Linked DNA regions of Posidoniimonas corsicana. Each later gene encodes a partner of the first gene's protein in a complex. Links are inferred from orthologs where the notes say so. Each region holds a gene or a part of one and is shown on either strand. Other genes may lie near its edges. The genes, in order: tsaD and tsaE.

The links.
Region 2: the proteins of tsaD (region 1) and tsaE are in contact, whole or in part, in a crystal structure (PDB 6N9A), measured with the Thermotoga maritima proteins. The link is inferred for Posidoniimonas corsicana from one-to-one orthologs. Residues at the interface, in WP_004082750.1 of Thermotoga maritima: Cys10, Asp11, Arg49, His50, Leu82, Gly84, Gly135, Gly136, Glu154, Thr155, Leu156, Asp157, Asp158, Ser159, Glu162, Asp165, Lys166, Arg169, Leu170, Tyr175, Lys213, Thr214, Leu217, Tyr218, Gln221, Arg222, Asn324; in WP_004082108.1 of Thermotoga maritima: Leu37, Gly38, Lys46, Lys57, Val59, Lys60, Ser61, Thr63, Phe64, Thr65, Leu66, Met67, Val69, Pro71, Tyr82, Arg83, Leu84, Asp86, Asp88, Phe89, Asp93, Ile128, Asp130, Glu131, Arg134.

Annotation. Positions count from the first base shown.
Region 1 is NZ_SIHJ01000001.1:3,949,765-3,953,077, reverse strand. What follows is about bases 98-3,097. They hold tsaD (tRNA (adenosine(37)-N6)-threonylcarbamoyltransferase complex transferase subunit TsaD), read left to right. Parts: upstream 98-1,087; coding sequence 1,088-2,107; downstream 2,108-3,097. Other genes in these bases: KOR34_RS15205 (hypothetical protein), read right to left, coding at 2,570-3,073; KOR34_RS15215 (S41 family peptidase), read left to right, coding at 98-1,091. Outside these bases: more of KOR34_RS15215, read left to right, coding at 1-97.
Region 2 is NZ_SIHJ01000001.1:1,706,369-1,709,638, reverse strand. Bases 198-3,154 are described here. They hold tsaE (tRNA (adenosine(37)-N6)-threonylcarbamoyltransferase complex ATPase subunit type 1 TsaE), read left to right. Parts: upstream 198-1,414; coding sequence 1,415-1,894; downstream 1,895-3,154. Other genes in these bases: KOR34_RS06610 (PEP-CTERM sorting domain-containing protein), read left to right, coding at 2,464-3,154; thiL (thiamine-phosphate kinase), read left to right, coding at 449-1,369; KOR34_RS06625 (trypsin-like peptidase domain-containing protein), read left to right, coding at 198-406. Also shown: more of KOR34_RS06625, read left to right, coding at 1-197; more of KOR34_RS06610, read left to right, coding at 3,155-3,171. UniProt on the Escherichia coli protein: Required for the formation of a threonylcarbamoyl group on adenosine at position 37 (t(6)A37) in tRNAs that read codons beginning with adenine.

The DNA.
Region 1 (3,313 bases):
TCAACTTTGCCGAGCCAATCGACCGCGAACGCCTGTTCCGGGCCGCGCTGCGGGGGATGCTCAGCGAGCTCGACCCGTACTCCTCGTACCTGCCGGCCGAAGATTTCGAGCGGCTCAAGCAGCTGGCCGAGGCGGCCCGGCCCACCACCGGCGTCGAGTTCGCGATCGAAGAGGGCCGCATGGTGGTGCTCGGCGTGCGTCCGGGGTCGCCCGCCGAGAAGGCCGGCGTGCAACCGGGCGAGCAGGTCCTGGAGATCGGGGGCGCTCCGACCGAGCGGATGACCCTGACCCAGGCGGACGAGCTGACGCGGGGCGACGCCGCCGGCGTGGCGCTGCTGCTGCGGGCCGACGCCTCCTCCCAGCCGCGGCGGGTCGAGTTGACCGCCAAGCGGCTCACCACCCCGACCGTGACCGGTGTTCGGGTTCTCGAGGGCGGTGTTGGCTACGCGCGTATCGTTTCGTTCACGGCCAACACGGCCGCCGAGCTGCGGGCCGCCATCGACCGTCTCACCGGCGAAGGCGCCCGGGCCCTGGTGCTGGACCTGCGGTTCAATCCGGGCGGGTTGCTGGAGGCCGCGGTCGACGTGGCGGACCTGCTGCTTGACGCGGGCGTGATCGTTTCGATTGTCGGCCGCCATGGCGACCCCCGGGTGATCAACGCCACCGGCGGCGTGGTCGCCGAGGGGCTGCCGGTTGTGGTGCTCGTCAACCGCTACAGCGCCAGCGCGAGCGAGGTCGTCGCCGCGGCGCTGCAGGACCACGACCGCGCACTCGTTGTCGGAGAGCGGACCTTCGGCAAAGGGAGCGTGCAGAGCCTGGTGCCGCTAGACTCCGGACGCAGTGGGCTGAAACTCACCACCGCCGCCTACCGGCGTCCCAGCGGCGGCTCGATCCACCGCTTCGCCGAATCGAGCGAGGCCGACGAGTGGGGCGTGTCGCCCAGCGAGGATGGCGCGCTGGCGCTGACCGCCGACGAGGCCCGGCGGCTGCTCGCGTCGTGGGGCGAGGACGCCGCTTCGCCCGTCGCCGATCGACAACTCGAGCTGGCCGTCGAACTGCTGACCACCGCCGCGAAGAAAGCCGAACCATGAAGCTGCTGTGCATCGAGACCACCTGCGACGAGACCGCCGCGGCTGTCGTGACCGGCGAGCTGGAGGTGCTCTCCTCGATGGTGGCCTCGCAGGAGAACCTGCACGAGCGCTTCGGCGGCGTCGTGCCGGAGATCGCGTCCCGGGCCCACGTGGAGCGGATCCTGCCGGTGATTGATCAGACGCTCGAGCGGGCCGGACTCGGGCTGACGGACCTGGACGCCATCGCCGTGGCCAATACGCCGGGGCTGTCGGGGTCGCTGCTGGTCGGGCTGGTGGCGGCCAAGACGCTGTGCGCCGCCACCGGGCTGCCGCTGGTCGCGATCAACCACCTGCAGGCGCACGTCTACGCGTGCCGCATGGCCGCCGGCGAGGACGTGTTCCCGTGCGTCGGCATGATTGTAAGCGGCGGGCACTCGAACCTCTACCGCTGCGATGGCCCGACCGACTTCACGCTGCTGGGCGCCACCATCGACGACGCCGCCGGCGAGGCGTTCGACAAGGTCGCCAGCCTGCTGGGGCTGCCTTACCCGGGCGGGCCCTCGATCCAGAAGGCCGCCGAGCGGGGCGACCCCAAGCGGCACCGCTTCCCGCGGCCGATGCTGAAGGACGACCGGCTGGCGTTCAGCTTCAGCGGTCTGAAGACAGCCGTGCGGTACCAGCTCATCGGACCGGGCAAGCTCGACGACGCCCAGCCGGTCGAGTTGACCGAACAAGAGGTGGCCGACGTGGCGGCCTCCTTCCAGGCGGCGGTGATCGACTGCCTGGCCGGCAAGGCGGAGCAGGCGATGCGGCAGACGGGATTCGACACGATGTGCGTCGGCGGCGGCGTGGCCGCCAACGGGCCGTTTCGCGCCCGGCTGGAAGAGGACGCCGCGCGGTGCGGCTGGCGGCTGCACGTGCCGCCGTTGTCGCTCTGCACCGACAACGCCGTGATGGGCGCGATCGCCGTCGAACGGTTCCGCGCCGGCAAGTTCGCGCCGCTCGACCTCGACATCGCCCCGGGGTTGGAACGCTAACAGCCGGTTGTGGCCGAGCGTTACCTCACGGGCGAGCGGGCCGTTCACGCCGCCTGCTCTCCGCTGTTGCCGCGCAGATCGTCGTGGAAAACGGCCGCGCCGCGCGATCTAATGGGAGTGTTCGTGCGCCCATATTACCGCGCAGGCTGTTGGGCAGCGGGCGCCACGGTGTGCGTTGAGATCGGAGTCGTTCGCAGGGGAGGACTGTCCGATTCGCGCGCTTGAAAACGGACAAAACCCCACCGGCTTGTTCGGGCGCACTTGACGCAACGGTTTAATTGAAAAGCACTTACAGCAAATCAGGGGAGAAATAGTCCCCGAGTTTTGTCCCCTTCGCGCGTGTTTCTGGACAGAACGACGCAGCCAATACTCCCCGTAGAAATGAGACGGGCCAAAAACAAAGGCGGCCCGCATCAATGCGGGCCGCCTAAGCTTTAGCTCTGTCCAGCTAGGAGCGCTTCGTTAGAAGCCCTTCTGGCAGCTGGGGCAGTAGGAGTTGTCGCGGTACACGGGCTCGTACTGCATAACGGGCTGGGCCTCGCTGGCGGGGCGGAGCACCACGTGACGCTCCGGCTGGGCGCCGGTTTGGTACTTGGTCAGCGACGCGTTCCACGCGTCCTTGCTGATCTTGCCCTTGTGCGTGTGGAGCACGACCTCGCCGGTCTTGTCGACGAACGCAACGTGCGGGAAGGTCTTGGCGTTGAACGCCGCGGCGACCTTCTTGCCGTACTCGGTGCTCGCGTCGATGCGGCACAGGTCGTACTTCTGCAGGGTCTTGTCGTCCTTGGCGGACAGCAGCTTCGCGTCAACTTCTTCACCGGGCTTGTCGAGCACCACCAGCAGCGGACGGTCGTCCGAGCGGACCTGCTCAAGGGCCTTGCCGTAGTCGGACTCCCACTTCGGGGCGTCGGCGACGGGCGAAGCAACCGCCGAAGCGATCGCCAAGGTAATCAAGCTCGTAAGCATCTTCGAATACTCCTTTTTTTGTCGGTCTGCAGCGGCGGCGCCGAAGCTCGACACGCGTCCATCCGGCAAAGGGAAGGGCGGCGCCTGTGCGGAACGCGACGGGGGATGGCCGGGGCACGCGATCGTGAGCGTCCAAGCGACGTCCTTGCGTGACCGAGCGGCCGAACAGGTGGGATGGTGCCGGCGGGGCCGCCAGGGCGACGGCCTCAATAGGTGCGAATCAACGAGGTGCGATGCGTA
Region 2 (3,270 bases), 2.2 Mb from region 1 along the record:
CGACGACCAGCAGGTTGAGGTCTCGCTCTCGCTGGCCGCCCGTGGCCGCCGCGTGCAGGTTGCCTCGCAACCGGCCGACCGCCACGACGATCTCGCCTGGGACCTGCTCGGCATGGACCTGGCCAAGGTCCCCGACGACGAGTTTGAGAAGTTCAGCACCCGCTACCGCGGCGGCATGCGGGTCGTCGACGTGCGGCCCGGCGGCCCCGCCGCTAAGCAGGGCATCCGCGACGGCGACATCCTGGTCGGCATGCACGAGTGGGAGACCGCCTCCGAGCAGGACCTCCGCTACATCACCACCCGGGCCAACCTGGCCACCCGCGGCCCGGTCAAGTTCTACATCCTCCGCGACGGCGAAACCCTGTTTGGCCACATCGCCTGCAAGCAGAGCGCCAGCCGCCGCTAGACGCCGCTTGCACATCGGCCCGCCGCGGGCGAAACTCGCGGCATGGAACGCGACCTCGTTGACTGGCTGCAGAAGACGCTCCCTCCGCACCCGCTGCTGCGGGTCGGGCTGGGCGACGACGCCGCTGTGCTGTCGCTCCGCCAGACGGCTGACTTAGTCGTGACGACCGACTCGCTCGGCGACGGCTCGCACTTCCTGCTCAACGAGGCCGAGCCACGCTGGATCGGCCACAAGTGCCTCGCAGCCAACCTCAGCGACCTGGCCGCCATGGCCGCCAAGCCGGTGGCGGTCGTCGTTTCGGTAATGCTCCCCCGCGGCCACGCGGACCCACTCGCCTTGGCGAAGGGCCTGTACCGCGGCATGCTGCCGCTGGCCGAGCAGTTCGAAACCATCATCGCTGGCGGCGACACCAACGTCTGGGACGGGCCACTCACGGTCAGCGTCACCGCCTTTGGCCAACCGACCGACCGAGGCGCCCTGCTCCGCAGCAACGCCCGGGCGGGCGACGCCATCCTCGTGACCGGCGAGCTGGGCGGCAGCATCACCGGACGCCACCTCGACTTCACGCCCCGCGTAGCGGAGGCGTTGCTGCTCCACCAGCGGTACGATCTGCACGCCGGCATGGACATCACCGACGGCCTATCGCTGGACCTCAGCCGGCTGTGCGCGGCCAGCGGCCGCGGCGCCCTGCTCGACGCAGCCGCCATACCCGTCTCGCCGGCGGCCCAGCAACTCGCCGCCGCGGACGGGACCGACCCACTGCACCACGCGCTGTCCGATGGCGAAGACTTCGAGCTGCTGCTGACCGCGCCCCGAGAAACCGCCGAAGCCATGCTCCGCGAGAGTCCCGTGGAGTGCGGCCTTTCGATCGTGGGCGAGGTCACTGCCCGACCAGGCATGGAGATCCGAGAAGCGGATGGACACACAACCACTCTCGAACCGACGGGCTTCTGGCATGGCTAGCCGGATCCACTAACTACCAACCTCCAACCACTTGTTGACACCCCCGTGAATCCGCTCGAGATCGAAATCCACTCCCTCACCGACACCGACCGCCTGGGCCAGGCACTCGCGGCTACGCTGCCGGCGGGCACGACCATTTCGCTGATCGGCACGCTCGGCGCCGGCAAGACCCGACTGGTGCAGGCCGTTGCCGCCGCGCTCGGCACGCCCCGCGAGGACGTGACCAGCCCGACCTTCGTGCTGCTCAACGAGTACACGTCCGGCACGCGGCCGGTCTACCACTTCGACGCGTACCGCCTGAAGGACGACGACGAGTTCCTCAACCTCGGCCCCGACGAGTACTTCGAGGGGGTCGGCCTGACGTTTGTCGAATGGGGCGACCTGGTCGCCAACTGCCTGCCGAGCAACACGGTGCGGATCACTATCGAGCCGACCGACGGCGAGTCACGGCACGTCACGATCACAGGCCTGCCCCCCGAAGACGCGGCCGCATTGAAGGCCTCTCTCGGCCAACCCGGCGCTTAGGGACTTCCAACGGCGCAACCGGAAAGAAGTGCGGAGCAACGGCATTTAGTCGTTGTCTGTTCCACTTCACTGTTTTCTCAGCGGCAGAGAGTGCAAAAACTAAACACCAGGCAGATGAAATCACGCAGTGGTATAGGGTGTTTTCGCTTTCTCAACTAACAATGTTGCGAATGCGCCTCGTGGTTCCGCGATTGCGCAAAACGCCGCTAGTTTCCTTGACCCTTGGCTCAAGGCCCTTCTATATTCCGGCTGAGCAGGCGGCTTGGTCACGACGGTCCAACGCCCGCTTCCCTTTTCTTGCGTTTTGAAACTCGTCACAAGCAGCCGCCCGGTTGGGCAAAGGCCTTGTCTAGGTCGGCAGAGGGTTGATCGCGATCCTTGACGCTGAGCCGCGCACTAGGAGATGTCTGGACTTGACGATTGAGTGCTGTTGCTAAAGTACTTGAGCAGCCCTGCGGCCCAAGCCGACGAGCCTCAAGTCAATGCGAATGAACGACCCCAGGAACGATAGGTAGATGGCGCCTCGTTTGTGTGTTTGATTCGACACCCTTTTCTGGTGGAGTGACCTCATGAAACGACTAATTGCTGCGGTGCTGGCCACCATAGGTGTGGCGGCCACCGCGTCGCCTGCCTCGGCCCAGGTGTTGATTGCTGAGTTCTCGGAGCAGACCATCCCGACGAACCCACAAAACGGATTCGGGTCGTTTACGTTCGGCGACCTGAGCGTTGCGGGCGCGATTACCGACGGCCCCGACAGCCTAATCTTCGATGTTCAGACCGATGACGACGGGTCCAACGGGTTGTTCGGCGGCATCGGCGTTGACTACGGCCCCCAGGTAGAGATCGCGCCGGGCGTGGTAATCCTGCAGCCGATCGATTTCGACCCAGCGGTCTCCTGGTGGGAGATGCGAGTCAGGAAGCTGGGCAACAACGCCGCCGGCACCATCAACACCGTCTACCGCGACGTGGACGTTCTGGGGCAAACCGCCGAGGAGTACCAGTTCAATTTCGACCTCAACAGCATCCCCGACGACGGCGAGTTCCATCTTATTTCGGTGGACGCGACAAACTTTGGGTTCATGCAGAACTCGCAGGGTGTCGGCGACGGCGAGAACAACCCGGGATTGAATCAGATTCAGATCCAGAGCGTGTTTGGATCGTCGGACAGGCTCAACGTTGAAGTCGACTGGGTGCGGATCTACACCATTCCGGAACCTGCCAGCCTGGCGTTGTTTGGACTGGCGGTAGCCGCCATGGGCGTCGGTCGTCGACGGTAGACGGCGCCTGCGGGCGCACGAAATCAAACGGAAGATTGAGCGAGCCAAGCTCTTCTGGCTGCGTTCTAGCACACTCGTGGAGTCGGGCGTCGAGAGATC